Regions from separate parts of the Ensifer sp. EB106-03-01-XG145 genome, predicted to be linked through region 2. Evidence: riboswitches for the same ligand, from Rfam matches in the RefSeq annotation. Region 2 holds a riboswitch; the other holds the start of a gene.

Region 1 (4,686 bases), on a different contig from region 2:
CCCGATCCTGTGCCTCGTCGGCCCTCCGGGCGTCGGCAAGACCTCGCTCGCCAAGTCGATCGCCAAGGCGACCGGCCGCGAATATGTGCGCATGGCGCTCGGCGGCGTTCGTGACGAAGCCGAGATCCGCGGTCACCGCCGCACTTATATCGGCTCCATGCCGGGCAAGGTGGTGCAGTCGATGAAGAAGGCGAAGCGGTCCAACCCGCTGTTCCTGCTCGACGAAATCGACAAGATGGGCCAGGACTTCCGCGGCGATCCGTCGTCGGCTCTGCTCGAGGTGCTGGATCCGGAACAGAACTCGACCTTCATGGACCACTACCTGGAAGTCGAATACGACCTGTCCAACGTGATGTTCATCACCACGGCCAACACGCTGAACATTCCGGCGCCGTTGATGGACCGTATGGAAGTGATCCGCATCGCCGGCTACACCGAAGAGGAAAAGCTGGAGATCGCCAAGCGGCATCTGCTGCCGAAGGCGATCCGCGACCACGCGCTGCAGCCGAAGGAGTTCTCCGTGACTGACGGAGCCCTGATGGCGGTCATCCAGACCTACACGCGGGAAGCCGGTGTTCGTAACTTCGAGCGCGAATTGATGAAGCTCGCCCGCAAGGCGGTGACCGAGATCATCAAGGGCAAGACGAAGACGGTCGAAGTCACGGCGGACAACATCAACGACTACCTTGGTGTTCCGCGCTTCCGTCACGGCGAAGCCGAACGCGACGATCAGATCGGCGTGGTCACGGGTCTTGCCTGGACCGAGGTCGGCGGCGAACTGCTGACGATCGAAGGCGTCATGATGCCCGGCAAGGGCCGCATGACGGTCACCGGCAACCTGCGTGACGTGATGAAGGAATCGATTTCGGCGGCGGCGTCCTATGTCCGCTCGCGGGCGATCGATTTCGGCATCGAGCCTCCGATGTTCGACAAGAGCGACATCCACGTGCACGTGCCGGAAGGTGCGACGCCGAAGGATGGTCCGTCGGCCGGTGTCGCCATGGCAACCGCGATCGTGTCGATCATGACCGGCATCCCGATCTCCAAGGACGTCGCGATGACCGGCGAGATCACGCTGCGCGGCCGCGTGCTGCCGATCGGCGGTCTCAAGGAGAAGCTGCTGGCAGCGCTCCGGGGAGGCATCAAGAAGGTGCTGATCCCCGAAGAGAACGCGAAGGATCTCGCCGAGATCCCGGATAACGTGAAGAACGCGCTCGAAATCATCCCGGTTTCGCGGATGGGCGAGGTGCTTGTACACGCTCTGGCGCGCATGCCGGAACCGATCGAATGGGACCCGGCAAGGGAGCCGGCAACCGTCGCAGTGGTTGATTCGCAGGACGAAGCAGGCACCTCGATCGCCCACTAAAAAGTGCCGGTGAATGGGCGCCGCGACCTCACGCGGCGCCCATTTTGCAGAAAAATTGGGAAGACCGGCCTCTGGCCGGTCTTTTTTGTTGTAAAAGCGCCCTGCAAGCCTTGCATTCCAAGGGATTAGGCGCAATTGGGAAAGGCAAGACGCGGGCGATGCGCAAGCCGCCGCGGCTTAAAACACAGTCGTTTCGAACCAATCTGAAAGGGGTGGAAACATGAACAAAAATGAGCTCGTGTCTGCCGTTGCTGAGAAGGCCGGACTTTCCAAGACCGACGCATCTTCTGCAGTTGATGCAGTTTTCGAGACCATCCAGGGCGAGCTGAAGAGCGGCGGCGACATTCGCCTGGTCGGCTTCGGCAACTTCTCGGTTTCGCGCCGCGAAGCCTCGAAGGGCCGCAACCCGTCCACGGGTGCGGAAGTTGACATCCCGGCCCGCAACGTGCCGAAGTTCACGGCCGGCAAGGGCCTGAAGGACGCCGTCAACGGCTGATCAGATTTGCTTGGCGGCCGGACACGAGGCCGGCAGTCCAGGTATTCGAGGGTTCGGCGAAAGCCGGACCCTTTCGCATTCCGGGGGGCTGCCCTTGCGGCCTCCTGCCATTTGCTCTACGGCTTGCCCATTCTCAGGGCGGGGTGAAAATCCCCACCGGCGGTAAGGGCGCTGCAACATCATGCGGTGACCCAAGCCCGCGAGCGCCTTTCTCCTGAAGCGGGGAAGGGGTCAGCAGATCCGGTGCAATTCCGGAGCCGACGGTCATAGTCCGGATGAAAGAGAATGGTCGTCGGCACGAAGAGCAGGGCTGCCCGGCGTCGTGCCGTGCGCTCATGCGTCCTGATTTGTGTTTGTCCATTTCTCAGGATGCGTGACATGAATCAGACTTCCCTCGGTTTGTCCTCCTCGCGCGCCATGGCCGGTGCCGGCTTCATGGTGCTGGCCGGTATTGCCTTCGCCGGGCTCAATGTCGTTACCCAATGGCTGACGATGAAACTCGGCTTTCCCGCTGCCGCCACGGCCTTCTGGCAATATGCCTTCGCCCTTCTCTTTTCTTTGCCGTTCCTGCGGCGCGTCGGACTTTCGGCGATGCGCACCGATTACCCGTGGCGCCACGTCGTGCGCGTGGCCCTCGCGGCCTTCGGCGTCGGGGCCTGGGTCTCCAGCCTTGCGCATGTGCTGATCTGGCAGGCGATTGCCCTGGTGATGACCTCGCCGTTCTTCATCATCCTTGGCGCTCGCCTGTTTCTCGGCGAACGCGTCGGTCCGGCCCGCTGGACCGCGACCGCGGTCGGATTTGCCGGTGCGATGATCATTCTTGAACCCTGGTCGGACAGCTTCACCTGGGCAGCGCTGCTGCCGATCCTCTCCGCCTTGCTCTGGGGCGCCTCGTCGCTCATCACCAAGAGCCTGACGAGCAGCGAGCGTCCCGAAACCATCACCATCTGGCTGCTTGTCCTTTTGACCCCGATCAATGGCGCCATTGCGCTCACGGCCGGTTTCGCGGTGCCGCAGGGCATGGCGCTCGGCCTTCTCGTGCTCGCCGGGGTCATGACAGTGTTCGCGCAATATTTGCTGACGCTCGCCTATACGGTTGCCGACGCCGCCTATGTGCAGCCCTTCGATGATTTGAAGCTGCCGCTCAATGTCTTTGCCGGCTGGCTGGTCTTCGGTTACGCACCGACAGGCTATCTCTGGTTCGGTGCGGTCCTGATCCTTGGCGCGTCACTGTTCATCATGCGCAACGAGAGTCGGCGCGAACGGGAGGCTGTTGCAACCTGAACGGTGTAAAACCCGGCCGGTGTCATTCGGCTGTCATCGCAGTCGCGCAGAACCCCCATGTTTTCAGTATTCTCCATGGGGGATTTCAATGATCATTACTTCGCGCGTGACCGCGTTCGCGGCCGTCCTTCTTGCTTCGGTGGCATTTCCTGCGGCGGCTGAACCTGTATTCAATCGTATTGCGTCCTTTGCCGTTGCCGACAATCTGCCTGATGGTGACGCGCGCAAAGCGCCGACGTCCGCCGAGATCATCACGGCCAGCGAAGACGGCAATACGCTGATCTACTCCGACAGCCCGGGCGAGCGCGTCGGCCTGATCGACATCACCGATGCCAAGGCGCCGAAGGCAGCCGGCACAATCTCTTTCGACGGTGAGCCGACCTCCGTTACCGTTGCCGGCGCCAAGGCGCTCGTTGCGGTCAACACGCGCGAAAGCTTCGTCAAGCCTTCCGGTCTTCTGGCAATCATCGACCTGGCGTCGAAGAAGGTGGATGCGACCTGCGATCTCGGCGGTCAGCCGGACTCGGTTGCCGTCAACAAGGACCGTACGCTTGCGGCCATCGCCATTGAAAACGAGCGCGACGAGGAAGTGAACGACGGCAAGATCCCGCAGATGCCGGCCGGCGATCTGGTGATCCTGTCCTTGAAGGACGGCGTTGCCGATTGCGGCTCGCTGAAGCGCGTGACGCTGACGGGTCTTGCCGAAATCGCTGGCGAAGATCCGGAGCCGGAGTTCGTCTCCTTCAACGGCAAGGACGAGATTGCGCTGACGCTGCAGGAGAACAACCACATCGTCATCATCGACGGCAAGACTGCGACGGTGAAGACGCACTTCTCTGCTGGCACCGTCGACCTCAATGATATCGACATCAAGCGCAACGGCGCCATCGCCTTCAAGGACGAGCAGCCGGGCCGCAAGCGCGAGCCCGATGCGGTGAAGTGGCTCGACGATAACCGCATCGTCGTTGCCAACGAAGGTGACTACGAAGGCGGCTCGCGCGGCTTCACGATCTTCGACACCACCGGCAAGGTGCTCTACGAATCGGGCGCGAGCTTCGAGCATGCCGTTGCCGCGATCGGCCACTACCCGGAAAAGCGCTCGTCGGCCAAGGGCGCGGAGCCCGAGGGGCTGGAAGCGGCCAAGTTCGGCGACGACAACCTGTTCTTCCTGCTCGCCGAGCGCGCTTCCGTCGTCGGCGTCTACAAGGATACGGGTGCGGAGCCCGAACTGCTGCAACTGCTGCCGTCGGGCATCTCGCCGGAAGGCGCCGTCGCGATCCCGTCGCGCAATCTGCTTGCGACCGCCAATGAAGTCGACCTCGTCGAGGACGGCGGCGCGCGTTCGCATGTGATGATCTATGAGCGCGGCGAAGGCGAAGCTGCCTATCCGCAGATCCACTCCGCCGAGAAGGACGGGCTGCCGATCGGCTTCGGTGCACTCTCCGGTCTTGCTGCCGTCTCGGACAAGCCGGGCTTCCTGCGCGCCGTCAACGACTCGGTCTTCTCGTCGCAGCCGACGATCTTCACCATCGACGCCACC
Region 2 (4,686 bases):
TCGGCTTTGCCACCTTCGCCATCTGCTGGGCCTGGATCAACTTCAGCTGGTTCGCTTCGGCCTACGACACCGACGACTGGATCTTTCGCAGCGTCACCATGGTGCAGATGGTCGGCGTGCTGATCCTGGCGATCGGCCTGCCGCCGATGTTCGAATCGATCGACAAGGGCGAGCACCTCAACAACGGCGTCATGGTGCTCGGCTATGTCGTCATGCGCGTCGCGATGGTCTTCCAGTGGCTGCGCGCCAGCCGGCAGGATCCGGCGCGGCGGGAAGCCTGCATGGCCTATGTGAAGGCGATCAGCGTCGCCCAGCTTGGCTGGATCGTTTTGATCTTCTTCGACTTCTCGCTGGCGGTGACCTTTGCCCTGGTCGTCGCGCTGACGGCGATCGAGATGCTCGGCCCCTACATTGCCGAGATGCACTATGGCGGCACGCCCTGGCATGCGCATCACATCGCCGAGCGTTACGGGCTGCTGGCGATCATCGCGCTCGGGGAAGGGGTGGTCGGAACGGTCGCCTCGATCTCTGCCGTGGTCGAGGGCGAGGGCTGGAACCTCGACGTTGCGCTCGTCTGCCTCGCCGGCACCGGGCTCACTTTCGGCATGTGGTGGATCTATTTCCTTTTGCCGAGCGCCGAGGTGCTGCACCACCACCGCCTCAAGCGGTCCTTCGTCTGGGGTTATGGCCACATACCGATCTTCGCCGCGATAGTCGCCACCGGCGCCGGGCTGCACGTGGCGGCCTATTATATCGAGCACAAGGCCCATATCAGCTCGGTCGCAACTGTGCTGACAGTCGCGGTTCCAGTCGGACTCTACATCGGCCTGCTCTACGCGATGTACGCGTATCTGCTGCGGCAGACGAACCGGCTGCATCTCTGGCTGCTTTGCGGCACGGCGCTGGTGCTGATCGCGTCCGTCGTCGTGGCGATGCTTGGGCTCGATATGGCGATGTGCCTGATCATCCTGACGCTCGCGCCCGTCGTCACCATCGTCGGCTACGAGGCCGGCGGCCACCGCCACCGGATGGCGGCGCTGGAGCGCAGCCTGCAGGACGGCGAGGCGGCGCGGTAGGCGCGAATTTGAGAGTCGAGACAGGGGCTTATCGGCTGGGGCTGCCGGCTTGAATCAGGTGGCTCACAAGTGGATTCAACGGGAGTGCTTGTGGCGTTCCGGGGGGCTGCGAGTTCGGCATGATCTGAGAGCAATTCTGCCCCTCACCCTAACCCTCTCCCCGCAGGCGGGGAGAGGGGACGAGAGCTCTCGCTGGCGGGATGGCTCTGATTGACCTCAGGGGGGCCGGCCGTTCTCGAGAGAGGATGAGTTTGGGTGACAAGGAGCCACGCGTGTCCTTCTCCCCGCAAGCGGGGAGAAGGTGGCCGGCAGGCCGGATGAGGGGCAGCGCGCTTACGGCGCACCCGCCAGGCAGGCTCACTTCGGAGCCGCAGACGATCAGGCGTTGACCAGCGCCAGCTTGGCGCGGGCATCCAAAATCTGCGAGCAGGCGTTGGCGGCTTCCGTGCCCTTGGTGACGAAGTGTTCGCGGAAGAAGGCAATGAGCGGTTCGCTTTCCTGGAAATTGTGCGGCGTCAGTACGGCCGAAAGCACCGGCACATTGGTGTCGAGCTGGACGCGCATCATGCCGTCGAGCACGGTGCCGGCGACGAAGTCGTGGCGGTAGATGCCGCCGTCGACGACGAAGGCGGTGCCGAGGATCGCGGCGTAGCGGCCGGTCTTTGCCAGCGTCTGCGCATGCAGCGGGATTTCGAGCGCGCCCGGCACATCGAAGATCTCAACGTCGGCAGCCGAACCGCCGAGCTTCGTCCATTGCGCGACGAAGGCATCGACGCAGCGGTCGACGATATCGGCATGCCAGCGGGCACGGACGATCGCGATCTTGGCGGCGGGGTGGGAAAAAATGGTCATGGTCTCAAGCCTTTCAGGGTTTGGCGTTTCCAATGATCCCGTCGGGCGAACATGCATGCGCGCGAGGTCCCGTCGCTGGGCCCACGTTCCTGCTTGCTCTCTTCCATCCGGACTGTGACCGTCGGCTCCGGAATTCGACCGGATCTGCTGACCTCTGGAGCGTAAGCTCCAGAGCGCTCGCGGGCTTCGGCCTTTCGGCCGCTACCGCCGGTGGGGAATTTCGCCCCGCCCTGAGAACAACGCGACTATATAGTCCGCCTGCGAGCGATCAAACGCACGGCGCGACGAAAAGAGGGGAAATCACGACAGATTTTTGCATGTCCGGCCGGAGCGCGAGAAACTCTTTCTCGTTCCGGTATTTTCGCGCTGGCTGCGGCCGACTTTATCTGCAGGGCGATCAGCTGTCGGGGATCGATGCATCACCTGTGAAAAGTCGAATAACAAGCGCGAGATATCAACGGTTCCTCACCTGGGGACGAGAACCCAGAAACCACTTGCGCACCCAGGACGATTCATAGTTAGTGCGAAGCAGAAGCAGCCTTCATCAATTTTTCTTTTGGTGACAGAAAGGCGCTCCGATTGGCGAAACTCCCCACGAAACCCGACAGTGAGCACCTCAAGCTGAAGCTTTGGGTTCTTGAGGCATCCGCGATTGGGCGGTATCCCATCACGTGTGTCTTTGTCATCGCCTTGCTGTTTATGGGTGGCAAGGCGTTTGGGATTTGGTGAAGCGCTATCCGCGCAGTTCGTCGTCTTCGGCTGAAAGTGCCCTCCCGGCCCAATGGAGAAGGGCGTCGCGATCGTCGAGGCAGTCGACAGGCGCTTCGTAGAAGCGATGCACGACCACGGTCTTGCCGCCCTTCTCATAGGTGAACGGCTGGCAACCCTCTGTGATAAGCGCGTCTTTCAGCGCCTGATCAACCCTGAAATAGAGGCGGTCCTTGATGCTGACGGCAAAGCGCTTGTCTGCGACGACGTAGGCCCAGCCGCCGAAGAAGCGGTCAATCTGAACAGGCCCGAGATCGGAGAGTTCATCCTGGATATGCCTGACGAAGGCACTTGGTTCAGCCTTGGCCATGATTGCAACCTCGCGGGTCTCCGGCAATGGTGCAACGAACCGCTGCATACTCGCTGGCGCCCTGCGCGCCAGCGTTCATCGGTCTTCTGCAAGACCTACTCGCGAATAACGAGCAGGTCCTTGGCGGCGAAGCGCAGGGTGACGTTGTCGCCCGAGACCGGCGGGGTTACGCCCGGATTGTTGAACATGTCGAAGGAGATGACATCGCCGCCGACGCGAAGCCGCGTGCGGATGACCGAGCCGAGGAAGCTCGTCGAGACGACCTCGCCGGCAAGCGCCGTATCGCCTTGCGCCCCTTCGGCAATCGAGCCCGCTTCAGGGCGCAACGCCAGCGAGATGCTGTCGCCACCCTTCATGCCGGCAATCGGGTCTTTCAGAGCCACCTGCTGGTTGCCGATCGTTACGGCGCCCGAGGCCGGATCCGCGACCTTGCCCTCGATGATGTTCAGCGTGCCGACGAAGGAAGCGACGAAGCGCGTTGACGGCGTGTTGTAGATCTCGAAGGGGGTGCCGATCTGGTCGGCACGTCCGGCATTCATGACGACGATACGATCGGAGATCGACAGCGCCTCTTCCTGGTCGTGGGTGACGAAGACCGTGGTGATGCCGAGCTGCTGCTGGATCTGCCGGATTTCTTCGCGCAGCGACACGCGGATCTTGGCGTCGAGCGCCGAAAGCGGCTCGTCGAGCAGCAGCACCTGCGGCTTGACCGCAATGGCGCGGGCAAGCGCCACGCGCTGCTGCTGGCCGCCGGAGAGCTGGTAGGGGAAGCGGTCCGCCAGGTGCTCGAGCTTGATCAGCCCGAGCATCTGCTTCACCCGTGCGTCGATCTCCGACTTGTCAGTGCCTGCGACCTTGAGGCCGAAGGCAACGTTGTCATGCACGTTCATGTTCGGAAACAGCGCATAGGCCTGAAACACCATGCCGATGTTGCGCTGGTTGGGTTTCAACGACCCTTGGTCCTTGCCGTTGATCACGATAGAGCCGGCGGAGGGTGTCTCGAAGCCGGCGATCATGCGCAGGACGGTCGTCTTGCCGCAGCCGGACGGACCCAGGAAGGAGACGAATTCGCCCTTCTCGATGTCCATGTCGAAATCGTGCACGACGTGAACAGGGCCGAAGGACTTCTTGATGCTGGTGAGTGACAGAAAACTCATGGGTGCGGTCCTCAGGCCTTGGGAGGCGCGCTTTTTTGGAAGCGCGAGACGAGCTGGATGAGGCCGAGGCAGCCCCAGGTGATGCCGAATGCGATAACGGCGAGTGCGGCAGGCTCATAGGCGCGGTTGGCGCCCAAGAGCTGCATGTACGGGCCGAAGGCCGGGCGGTTCAGAAGTGCCGCCATGGTGAACTCGCCGATGACGATGGCAAAGGTCAGGAAGGCGCCTGAAAGCACCGCGACGAGCACGTTCGGCAGAATGATCTTGGCGAGGATCGTGGCCCATCCGGCGCCGAGGCTCTGGGCGGCTTCGGTCAGGGTGGCGACGTCGATGGTGCGAAGGCCGGTGTCGACCGCGCGGTACATGTAGGGCAGAGCGAGCGTCGCGTAGCCGAACATCAGGAGGATGTTGGTCCCCGTCAGCGAGCCCGTCAGCGGCAGCCAGCTCGAGGTGTTGTAGAGCCGGATATAGCCGAAGACGATGACGATCGCCGGGATAACGAGCGGCAGAAGCGTGATGAACT

The links. Region 2 has a riboswitch for FMN ahead of AC3WWH_RS25240 (6,7-dimethyl-8-ribityllumazine synthase). Riboswitches for the same ligand answer to the same signal wherever they lie in the genome.
Region 1: another riboswitch for FMN. It lies ahead of AC3WWH_RS06460 (DMT family transporter); the one in region 2 lies ahead of AC3WWH_RS25240 (6,7-dimethyl-8-ribityllumazine synthase).

The regions. Positions count from the first base shown of each region.
Region 1 covers NZ_JBYTEC010000001.1:1,327,921-1,332,606, forward strand. Annotated here, with positions in the region: gene lon (endopeptidase La) at 1-1,366, shown strand, start outside; gene hupB (DNA-binding protein HupB) at 1,587-1,862, shown strand; FMN riboswitch at 1,988-2,153, shown strand; gene AC3WWH_RS06460 (DMT family transporter) at 2,232-3,146, shown strand; gene AC3WWH_RS06465 (esterase-like activity of phytase family protein) at 3,235-4,686, shown strand, end outside.
Region 2 covers NZ_JBYTEC010000013.1:29,051-33,736, reverse strand. Annotated here, with positions in the region: gene AC3WWH_RS25245 (low temperature requirement protein A) at 1-1,076, shown strand, start outside; gene AC3WWH_RS25240 (6,7-dimethyl-8-ribityllumazine synthase) at 1,455-1,928, opposite strand; FMN riboswitch at 2,020-2,170, opposite strand; gene AC3WWH_RS25235 (TfoX/Sxy family protein) at 2,662-3,006, opposite strand; gene AC3WWH_RS25230 (ABC transporter ATP-binding protein) at 3,102-4,163, opposite strand; gene AC3WWH_RS25225 (ABC transporter permease) at 4,175-4,686, opposite strand, start outside.